DNA from 2 places in the Streptomyces sp. IBSBF 3136 genome. Region 2 is predicted to be linked to the other one. Evidence: riboswitches for the same ligand, from Rfam matches in the RefSeq annotation. Region 2 holds a riboswitch; the other holds the start of a gene.
What was found. A riboswitch is a leader RNA that binds a small molecule or an ion and turns the genes downstream of it on or off. The one in region 2 is predicted to bind cobalamin.
Positions count from the first base shown of each region.

Region 1: another riboswitch for cobalamin. It lies ahead of V7E45_RS06965 (cobalamin biosynthesis protein); the one in region 2 lies ahead of V7E45_RS04350 (CbtB domain-containing protein).

Region 1 is NZ_JAJSZC010000020.1:23,284-28,840, reverse strand. Features, by position in the region: gene V7E45_RS06975 (inorganic phosphate transporter) at 1-571, shown strand, start outside; gene V7E45_RS06970 (hypothetical protein) at 604-831, shown strand; cobalamin riboswitch at 951-1,090, shown strand; gene V7E45_RS06965 (cobalamin biosynthesis protein) at 1,192-2,136, shown strand; gene V7E45_RS06960 (cobyric acid synthase) at 2,133-3,641, shown strand; gene cobN (cobaltochelatase subunit CobN) at 3,638-5,557, shown strand, end outside.
Region 2 is NZ_JAJSZC010000012.1:1,925-7,481, forward strand. Features, by position in the region: gene V7E45_RS04330 (hypothetical protein) at 1-213, shown strand, start outside; gene V7E45_RS04335 (DUF2231 domain-containing protein) at 338-880, shown strand; gene V7E45_RS04340 (hypothetical protein) at 929-1,357, shown strand; gene V7E45_RS04345 (histidine phosphatase family protein) at 1,427-2,008, opposite strand; cobalamin riboswitch at 2,113-2,256, shown strand; gene V7E45_RS04350 (CbtB domain-containing protein) at 2,295-2,516, shown strand; gene V7E45_RS04355 (CbtA family protein) at 2,540-3,316, shown strand; gene V7E45_RS04360 (MerR family transcriptional regulator) at 3,372-3,782, opposite strand; gene V7E45_RS04365 (DUF6153 family protein) at 4,016-4,453, shown strand; gene V7E45_RS04370 (hypothetical protein) at 4,559-5,494, shown strand.

The DNA of each region.
Region 1 (5,557 bases), on a different contig from region 2:
CGCGCTCGGCACCTACATCGGCGGCTGGCGCATCATCCGCACCATGGGCACCGGCCTGACCGACCTGGAGCCGCGTCAGGGCTTCGCCGCCCAGACCAGCGCGGCCACCGCCATCCTGGCCTCCTCGCACCTCGGCTTCTCCCTCTCCACCACCCACGTGGTCTCCGGCTCGGTCATGGGCACGGGCCTGGGCCGCAAGGGCGGTGTGGTCCGCTGGTCCACCGCGACGCGCATGCTCATCGCCTGGGTGCTCACCCTCCCGGCCGCCGCGCTGGTCGGCGCGCTCGCCGAGTACGTCACGGACCTCGGCGACTGGGGCACCGCGATCGTCGCCGTCTTCCTGGTCGCCGCCAGCGCCGCGATCTGGAAGTACTCCCGGCGCGAGGTCGTGGACCACACCAGCGTCGTCGCCGACACGGCCGAGGAGCCGCCCGGCGTGGTGACCACCGCGATCGCCATGGTGACCCCGCCGCCCACCGGCACCGTCACCGAGGACCTCACGGCCACGATCCCGGCCCCGGTCCCGACCGAGCCCGTGACCCCGGCGGTCCCGCCGGCCGCAACGGTCTGACCCCGAGCACCCGGTACTGAAGGAAGCAACCCATGAAGATCGACTGGGCGGCCATCGGCTCCGTCTTCGGCGTCAGCCTCGCGTTCGCGGTGGGCCTGGTGGCCCTGTTCACCCTCGGCATCAACGGCCTGGCCCGGCGCGAGAAGGCCACCGCGCAGGGCGGCTCGGCGGCGCTCGCCGCCACCGGCGCGTACGTCTGCTTCGCGGCGTGCGCGGCCGCGGTGGCCTACGGCATCTACCTGATCGTCGTCAAGCCCTGACGCACCGTTCGAAAGGCCCCCCGCCGGAACTCTCCGGCGGGGGGCCTTTCGGCTGCCCTGCCCTTGCCGGTGTGGGCCTCAGCACACTCTCCCCGCGCAGGTCAAAGGCAAGTTGACGGCCCTTCCGGGCGCGTGGTGGACTGCCCAGGCCAAGTACGGCGGCAGAAGAGGAAGCCGGTGCGAATCCGGCGCGGTCCCGCCACTGTCACCGGGGAGGTCATCCCCGGGAGCCAGGAACTCTCACCGCCGGTCTCGTCGAACCAGGGCGCGGACACCCTGAGTGAGGACATATCGCCATGCGCGGCTGCCGACCGACGTTCACCCACCGGACCCCGCCTGCCCTGACGACCGGCTGACCCGATGGGTGCCGATCGCCGTTACGCGTACGGCGCCGCCGCCGGCCTCCTCGGCGACCTGCTCCTCGGCGATCCGCGCCGGGGCCATCCGGTCGCCGCGTTCGGGCGGGCCGCCGGGGCCGTGGAACGGGTGCTGTGGCGCGACCACCGCGGGTGGGGCGCGCTGCACACCGGCGTGTGCGCCGGAGCCGCTGTCGCGCTCGGAACGCTCGCCGAACGCGCCGTACACCGCTCCCCCGCCGCCGGCGTCGCGCTGACCGCGGCCGCCACCTGGGCCGTCGTCGGGGGCACTTCGCTCGCCCGGGAGGCCCGGGCCGTCGGCCACGCCCTGGAGTCCGGTGACCTGCCGGCCGCCCGCGCGCGGCTGCCGCACCTGTGCGGCCGCGACCCGCAGGCGCTGGACGCCGACGGGATCGCCCGGGCCGTGGTCGAGTCGGTCGCCGAGAACACCTCCGACGCCGTCGTCGGCGCCCTGGTGTGGGGTGCCGTGGCCGGGGTGCCCGGGCTGCTCGGCTTCCGGGCCGTCAACACCCTGGACGCGATGGTGGGTCACAGGTCCCCCCGCCACCTGCGCTTCGGCTGGGCCTCCGCCCGCCTCGACGACGTCGCCGGCTGGCCGGGCGCGCGGCTGACCGCCGTGCTCGCCGCCGCGGCCGGTCCCGACCCCCGCGGCGCCCTGCGGGCCTGGAAGGCCGACGCCCATCGGCACCCGAGCCCCAACGCCGGTCCGGTGGAGGCGTCCTTCGCGGGCGCCCTGGGGCTGCGCCTCGGCGGGACGCTGTCCTACGGCGGCCGGGTGGAGCACCGGCCCGTGCTGAACGGGGGGTCCGGGCGGGCCGTCCGGGTCACCGACATCGACCGGGCCGTACGGCTCTCCCGCCGGGTCGGCCTGCTCGCGCTCGGCGTCACCGTCGCCGCGCGCCTCCTCGTGAAGGGACGTGGCAAGTGAACGGTGGTCTCCTCGTCGCCGGCACCACCTCCGACGCCGGCAAGAGCGTCGTGACGGCCGGTATCTGCCGCTGGCTGGTGCGCCAGGGCGTGAAGGTGGCGCCGTTCAAGGCGCAGAACATGTCCCTGAACTCGTTCGTGACGCGCGAGGGCGCGGAGATCGGGCGGGCGCAGGCCATGCAGGCCCAGGCCTGCCGGATCGAGCCGACCGCGCAGATGAACCCCGTGCTGCTGAAGCCGGGCGGCGAACAGAGCAGCCAAGTGGTGCTGCTGGGCAGGCCGGTGGGCGAGCTGAGCGCCCGCGGCTACCACGGCGGGCGCCAACAGCGGCTGCTGGGCACGGTGCTGGACTGTCTGGCCGAGTTGCGGGGCACGTATGACGCGGTGATCTGTGAGGGGGCGGGAAGCCCGGCCGAGATCAATCTGCGGCGCACCGACATCGTCAACATGGGCATCGCACGGGGCGCCGGGCTGCCCGTGCTGGTGGTGGGCGACATCGACCGCGGGGGCGTCTTCGCCTCCTTCTTCGGCACCGTCGCCCTGCTCTCCCCGGCGGACCAGGAACTGGTCGCCGGGTTCCTGGTGAACAAGTTCCGGGGCGACGTCGGCCTGCTGGAGCCGGGCCTCGACATGCTCCGGGACCTCACCGGACGGCGGACGTACGGCGTGCTGCCCTTCCGGCACGGGCTCGGCATCGACGAGGAGGACGGACTGCGGGTGTCGCTGCGCGGCACCGTCCGGGAGTCCACCGTCGCTCCCCCGGTCGGCGAGGACGTGCTGCGCGTCGCCGTGTGCGCGATCCCGCTCATGTCCAACTTCACCGACGTGGACGCGCTGGCCGCCGAACCGGGCGTCGTGGTGCGGTTCGTGGACCGGCCCGAGGAACTCGCCGACGCCGACCTGGTGGTGGTCCCGGGCACCCGCGGGACCGTGCGGGCCCTCGCGTGGCTGCGGGAGCGCGGCCTCGCCGACGCGCTGCGCGCACGGGCCGCCGAGGGACGGCCGACCCTCGGCATCTGCGGCGGCTTCCAGATCCTCGGCGAGCACATCGAGGACGAGGTCGAGTCGCGGGCCGGAGAGGTCCCCGGGCTCGGACTGCTGCCGGTGCGGGTGCGGTTCGCCCGGGAGAAGACCCTGACCCGGCCCACCGGCGAGGCCCTGGGCGAACGGGTCGAGGGCTACGAGATCCACCACGGGGTGGCCGAGGTCCTGGGCGGGGACGCCTTCCTGGACGGCTGCCGGGTCGGAGCGACCTGGGGCACGCACTGGCACGGCTCGCTGGAGTCGGACGGCTTCCGGCGGGCCTTCCTGCGCGAGGTCGCGGCCGCCGCGGGGCGCCGCTTCGTGCCGGCCCCCGACACCTCGTTCGCCGCGCTGCGCGAGGAGCAGCTCGACCGGCTCGGCGACCTGATCGAACAGCACGCGGACACGGACGCGCTGTGGCGGCTCATCGAGTCGGGCGCGCCGCAAGGACTGCCTTTCATTCCACCGGGAGCGCCCGCATGAGCACTGTGTTGTTGTTGTCGACCGCCGACACGGACCTGCTGGCGGCCCGGGCCTCCGGCGCGGACTACCGCATCGGCAACCCGACCCGCGTCGACGTGGCCGGGGAGCTGCCCCGGCTGCTCGACGGCGCCGACCTCGCCGTCGTCCGGCTGCTGGGCGGCAAGCGGGCGTGGGAGGACGGGCTGGCCGCCCTGAAGGCGTCCGGTGTGCCGACCGTGCTGCTGGGCGGCGAGAGCGTGCCGGACGCCGAGCTGATGGCCGAGTCGTCGGTCCCGGCCGGTGTGGTGGCGGAGGCGCTGCGGTACCTGGTCGAGGGCGGTCCCGCGAACCTGGCCGAGCTGGCGCGGTTCCTCTCCGACACCGTGCTGCTGACCGGCGAGGGGTTCGAGGAGCCGCAGGACATGCCGGAGTACGGCGTGCACGGGACGTACGAGCTGCGCGAGGGCCGGCCCACCGTGGGCGTGCTGTTCTACCGCGCGCACGAACTGAGCGGCAACACCGGCTTCGTGGACACCCTGTGCGCCGCGATCGAGGCGAAGGGCGCCAACGCCCTGCCCGTGTACTGCGGTTCGCTGCGCGGCGCGGACGGCGGGCTGTACGAGCTGCTGGCGAAGACCGACGCGCTGGTGGCCACGGTGCTCGCGGCCGGCGGCACGCACGCCTCGCAGGCGTCCGCGGGCGGTGACGAGGAGTCCTGGGACATCGGGGCGCTCGCCGACCTGGACGTCCCCGTGCTGCAGGGGCTGTGCCTGACCTCCTCCCGCGCCGCCTGGGAGGCGTCCGACGCCGCCCTCTCCCCGATGGACGCGGCGATGCAGGTCGCGATCCCCGAGTTCGACGGCCGCCTGATCACCGTGCCGTTCTCCTTCAAGGAGCAGGGCCCGGACGAGGTCCCGGTGTACGTCGCCGACCCCGAGCGGGCCGCCCGGGTGGCCGGGATCGCCCTGCGGCACGCCCGGCTGAAGCACCGGCCGAACGCCGAGAAGCGGATCGCGCTGGTCTTCACGGCGTACCCGACCAAGCATTCACGGGTCGGCAACGCGGTGGGCCTCGACACGCCCGCGTCGGCGGTGCGGGTCCTGGACGCCCTGCGGGACGCGGGCTACGGCCTCACCGAATACCCCGACAACGGCGACGAGTTGATTCATCGGCTGATCGAGGCCGGCGGTCACGACGTCGAGTGGCTGACGGAGGAGCAGCTGGCCGCGGCGCCCGCCCGGGTCCCGCTGGCCGACTACCGGGCGTGGTTCGAGACGCTGGACCCCGAACTGCGGGACGCCATGACCGAGGCGTGGGGCGAACCGCCGGGCAGCCTGTACGTGGACGGCGACGACATCGTGCTGGCCGCCCTGCGGTTCGGGAACGTCGTCGTGATGATCCAGCCGCCGCGCGGCTTCGGCGAGAACCCGATCGCGATCTACCACGACCCGGACATGCCGCCCTCGCACCACTACATGGCGGCCTACCGCTGGCTCGACCGGAGCTTCGGCGCGGACGCCGTGGTCCACATGGGCAAGCACGGCACCATGGAGTGGCTGCCGGGCAAGGGCCTCGGCCTGAGCGGCGGCTGCGCGCCGGACGCGGTCCTCGGCGAACTGCCGCTGATCTACCCGTTCATCGTCAACGACCCCGGCGAGGGCACCCAGGCCAAGCGGCGCGGGCACGCCACCGTCGTGGACCACCTCGTCCCGCCGATGGCCCGCGCCGACACCTACGGCGACCTGGCCAAGCTGGAGCAGCTCCTCGACGAGTACGCGCTCGTCTCCGACCTGGACCCGGCGAAGGCCCCGGCCGTCCGCGCGCAGATCTGGACGCTGGTCAAGGCGGCCGAGCTGCACCACGACCTGCATGTGGACGAGCAGCCGGACGACGAGGCGTTCGACGAGTTCGTCATGCACATCGACGGCTACCTGTGC
Region 2 (5,557 bases):
AGGAGTTCGGCCTGGGCGGCGTGCGCCGTCGTCCTGATCGTGGCCGCCTTCGGCTTCATGATGCTGCTGCGCTGGATGCCCAGCTCCGGGCGCCATTCGCAGGGCGCGGCCACCGCCGAGCGGCACTTCCCGCTGACCGCCGTGGTCGCCCACGGCATGAGCGCCGGCGCCACGGTGCTCCTGGTTCTCCTGGTCGTCCTGCGCGGCATGTGACCGCCGGGGCGACCGCGCCGCACGGGCTCCTCCCGCGCGGCGACGCGCCCCTTGACCTGCCCGCCGAATAAGGCGAACAATTATTGGTGAAATAACCGGGGGCAGCTCAGGGACGAGGTGCCGTATGACCGTGAACACCGATCTCAAGGACCTCCACCAGGCGAAGCGGCCGGTCAGCGGCGCCCTCGCGGGACCGTACGGACATCCGTTCCACCCCATCCTGGTCACCGTGCCGATCGGCGCCTGGGTGTCCAGCCTGGTCTTCGACATCGCCTCCCGGACCGTCGGCCGGCCCGCCTTCCTGACCCACGGGTCCGCCTGGCTGATCGCCATCGGCGTGCTCGGGGCGCTGGCCGCGGCGTGCGTCGGCTTCCTCGACCTGTTCGCCATCCCCACCGGCACCCCGGCCTTCCGCACGGGCCTGACCCACATGGCGCTGAACCTGGCGGTCACCGTCGCGTACGCGGCCGGCTTCGCCTGGCGGCAGAGCGGCGGGTACCCCGAGGGGCGGGGGGTCGGATACGGGCAACTGGCGCTCTCCGTCGGCGCGCTCGCCGTCCTCGGCCTGTCCGGCTACCTCGGTGGCAAGCTCGCCTACCGCTACGGCGTCCGTGTGGCGGAGGAGGCCGTCCAGGCCGAGGGATACCGCACGGCGCCCGGTCGCTGAGGGCGCCCGACCTCCGAAATCCCGTACCCCGCAACCCTGGAGGACGACATGGACGTCGCCGCTCTCGCCGCCTGGGTGGTCACCGCCCTCGGCGGATTCGTGCTCCTGGCCCGCTGGATCTCCCGCGGCGGCCTGCGGCAGCAGCGGACCGGGACGACCCGCTTCCCGGCTCCGCTCGTCTTCGGGCACTTCCTGCTCGCGGCGGCCGGGCTGGTCGTGTGGATCGTCTACCTCGCCGCTGACCGGTCGGCCCTGGCCTGGACGTCCTTCGGCGTCCTCGTCGCCGTCGCCCTGCTCGGCTTCGCGATGTTCGCCCGCTGGGTGCCGGTGTACCGCACCGCCACCCCCGCCGGCGGAGAGGAGACCACCCCGGCGGAACGGCACCTGCCGGTCCCCGTGGTGGCCGCCCACGGCCTGCTGGGCGCCGCGACCCTGGTACTCGTCCTGCTGGCAGCGCTGGGCGTGGGCGGCAGCTGAGGCGGACCGGGGCGGTGGCCGCCGCTCATGCCGAGTGGCCGCCGACCGCCGACCGCCGTACGCGCTCGCTCAGTGGTCGTGCTGCCGGTCGAGGGGCCTGCCGGGAGTCAGGTTCCAGCGGCCCGCGCGGCCGCTGAACTCGACCGCGTGCAACGGCGGTACGTCGATCCGCCAGAAGGCCGCCTCGGGTGCTCCCAGCGCCCGGACGGTCACCGCTCGTACGACGTCCGGTTCGACCACCGCGACGGTACGGCCGGACAACCGCGCCGCCTCCGCCATCCAGGCCGCGATCCGCTCGCACAACCCCCGCACCGACTCCCCGCCGTGCGGTGCCGCCGCAGGGTCGGACAGCCACCCGGCCACCGCCTCCGGCTCGGCGGCGCTCACCTCGGCGAGTGTCCGGCCCCGCCAGCGGCCCACGTCGAGACCGGCCAGCTCGGGCGCGTCCTCCGCGTCGAGACCGAGCGCCGAGGCGGTCTGCCGGCAGCGCGCACCCGGAGCCGCCAGCGCACGCGCGGCCCGCGGGAGCACCCCCGCGGCGGAACGGGCCCGGGCCGCGCCGCCGTCCTCCAGAGGGCACCCGTCGTCGAAGCGGGCCTCGCGCAGCGCCGCGCTCATCGCTGGTGAGATCAAGATCACTCGGCTGGTCACGTGCTCACTTTCGCGGTCGACGGCCCTGCAACCACAGGGAATCGGAAGGCGAGGACGCCCGGGGAGCGCCTGCGAGCCCCCCGTGCGCTCTTGGCCGTGCCTCCGCTTCGCGGTACCTTCTGGGCGAAATAGATGACGGAACGCGGAAGCCGGTGGGAATCCGGCACGGTCGCGCCACTGTATGCCTCGCCCACGCCGCTCGCGGTGCGGGCCGGGCAAGTCAGACCCGCCCCCGTTGTCCTGTGCACCACCGAGACGGGACGCGAGTTCCCCAGGAGGTTCTGCCATGGCGCAGTCCGTCGCCCAGCCGACCACAGTCCCCACCGCCACCCCCGCCAAGCTGCCGATCGGCGCGATCGCCCCCTGGGCGGTCTTCTTCGGCATCCTGATGCTCGTCCTGCTCTACTTCGTCGGCGCCGAGCAGGGCGCCACCTCGGTGATGTCCGGCACGGACGTCCACGAGTGGGTGCACGACGCCCGCCACCTGCTCGGCTTCCCCTGCCACTGACGGCACCCGGACCAGGTCCGTCCATGAACTCGGCAACTGTCCGAAATCTGCTGGTGCGTGGCATGCTCGCGGGACTCGCCGCGGGCCTGCTCGCCCTCGTCGTCGCCTACTTCCTCGGTGAGCCGCGTGTCGACTCGGCCATCGCCTACGAAGAGGCGCACTCCCACGAACACGGCATGGAAGTCGTGAGCCGCACGATGCAGTCCACCGGTGGCCTGGCCACCGGCGTCCTCGTCTACGGGGTCGCGTTCGGCGGCATCGCCGCCCTCGCGTTCTGCTTCGCGCTGGGCCGCATCGGCCGCTTCGGGCCGCGCGCGAGCGCGCTGCTCCTGGCCGCGGCCGGCCTGCTCACGGTCTATGTCGTGCCGTTCCTGAAGTACCCGGCCAACCCGCCCTCCGTGGGCGACCCCGACACCATCGGCGAGCGCACCACCCTGTACTTCCTCATGATGCTGCTCAGCGTGCTGCTGGCGATCGCCACCGTGATGCTCGGCAAGCGTCTCGCACCGCGCCTGGGCAACTGGAACGCGACGCTGGCCGCGGGGGCGTTCTTCGTCCTGGCGGCCGGGTTGGCGTACGCGTTCCTGCCGACCGTCAACGAGGTCCCGAAGGACTTCTCGGCCACCCTGCTCTGGCAGTTCCGGCTGGCGGCCCTGACCATCCAGCTGACCTTGTGGACGGCCTTCGGGCTCGTCTTCGGGCCGCTGGCCGAGCGGGTACTCGTCCCGAGGACCGCCCGGCAGGCGAGCTCGCGCCCGTCCGCGGGCACCGAGGCGGGAGCGACACCGGTTCCCCGCTGAGGGCGCCGTACGGCCTGGCCCCGACCACCGAAGCGGTCGGGGCCGGGCCGTGTGCTCAGTCGCCGCCGACGCGTTCGGTGATCGTCTGCCGGTAGTGCGGGCACTGGGTGAAGTCGTCGTGGTCGCACCGCAGTGCGCACTCGATGAGTTCGAGGGACGCCTGGGCCGCGGCGATCCGCTGCCGCAGGGCTTCCGCCTCCCGCTTCAGTACCGCGTGCCGGGCTTCCGGGTCACCGGTGGAGGTCAGGGAGCGGATGGTCTCGAGCGGCAGACCGGCTTCCTTGGCCCTCAGGATCACGGCGACCCGGGTGACGTCGGCGGCCGTGAAGCGCCGCCGCCCCGCCTGGTCACGGGCCGGTGCCAGCAGTCCTCTCGCCTCCCAGTGCCGCAGGACGTGTGTGGCCAGGGCGTAGCGGCCGGCGAGACCCCCGATGCTCAGGTCGTCTTCGGCGTCGGTTGACTTCATGCCGACATTAAGTCGCAGTCCGGCGGTCATGACCAGTCAACCAGGAAAGCAGGCGCGAGACACGGACAAACTCCGTTGTCCGTCCTACGACTTGCTCGAGTCGTCGGCGACCGCGCCGAGCAGCCTTCGGTCGTCTCGGAGACGAGTGACCGGTACCCCTAGCGGGTATGGGGTATGGTCTTCGGGGGCGCCCGCCTCTTTGGGAGACCGCAGGGAACGGAGGACGCGCGACCATGCGCGGCAGCACACCCGCACGCCAGCCGGGCATCACCCGGCTCTGGGCCGTGTGCGCGCTCCTGTTCGGTCTCTTCCTCATGCACGGAGCCCCCGCGACCGCGGCGGGCGGCTGTCACGGCGCCATGGGCATGGCTGTCACGGCCGACGTGAGTCACACCGTTCCGGCCATGTCCGAGCGGACGACGCCGCCGCGGCCGGACGCCGCCCGGCCCCAGGCCGCCGGGCCCGGCGCGAGTCACAGCGGGACGCTGTGCGTCGCCGTTCCCGCCCCGGGCGGCATCCCGGTGCCCCTGGCGCCCCTCGTCGGCGTGATCGCGCTCGCGGCGCTCGCGGCCCGGGGCCTGCGCTGGGCGTGGGACCCCGACGGGACCCGGCGGCGCGGCCCACCGAGTGGGCGCCGTCTCCTGCTCCAGGTGTGCGTCGCGAGGACGTGAGCGGACCGCACCGGAACCCGCCGCCGGCGGGTCTTCCGGACGCACGGTCCTGCCCACATCGCGCACCCCGCGTGGTGCGCCACCCGGAGGGAACCTCGAACAACGATGATCGCTTCCACCCGACCCACCCCACGCAAGCGGGCCCTCACGGCGGCAGGTGCCGCGGCCGCCCTGACGCTCGCCCTGGCAGCGTGCGGCTCGTCCGCGGACTCGTCCCACGACTCGTCCATGCCCGGCATGCACCACGGCGGCAGCGCGTCGCCGACCACCCCTGCCGGTCACGGCTCCTCCATGAGCGGCATGCCCGGCATGGGGCGGTCCGTCACCGGCGACGGACTGACCGACAGCGTCGAGGGCTACCGCTTCACCAGCCCCGACGCCACCCTGAAGGCCGGCAGGGCGGCTCCGTACCGGTTCACGATCACGGGCCCGGACGGCAAGGCCGTCACCCGCTTCGCCCCCGAGCAGACCAAGCGCATGCACTTCTACGCCGTCCGCTCCGACCTGACGGGCTTCCAGCACCTCCATCCCACGATGGCCCCCGACGGCACGTGGACGGCCGAGCCGGCCGCCCTGGCCCCGGGCTCCTGGCGCATGTTCGCCTCCTTCACCCCCGGCGGTGGAAGCGGCGAGGGCGAGGACTTCGTCCTCAGCCGGACCGTCACCGTCCCCGGCGAGGCCACCTCGGCCGCGCTGCCCCCGGCGGCGCACTCGACCCGGGTCGACGGCTACACCGTCACCGTGTCCGGCGAGCCCATGGCCGGCATGCCCCACCCGCTGGCCGTGCGCATCACCAAGGACGGCAAGCCCGTCACCGATCTCCAGCCCTACCTGGACACCTACGCCCACCTGACCGCCTTCCACCGGGGCGACGCGGCCTTCGCCCACCTCCACCCCACCACCACCGCCCACGGCGACCACGGGGGCCCGGGGTTGTCCTTCCACGCGGACCTGCCCACGGCCGGCGACTGGCGCCTCTTCCTCCAGTTCCGCACCGGCGGCAAGCTGCACACCGCGGCCCTGACCCTGCGGGTCGGCTGACCGGAACCTCCTGACGGCGACCCCCGGCACGAACCACCGGTTGCTCGGAAATCACTGGACGTA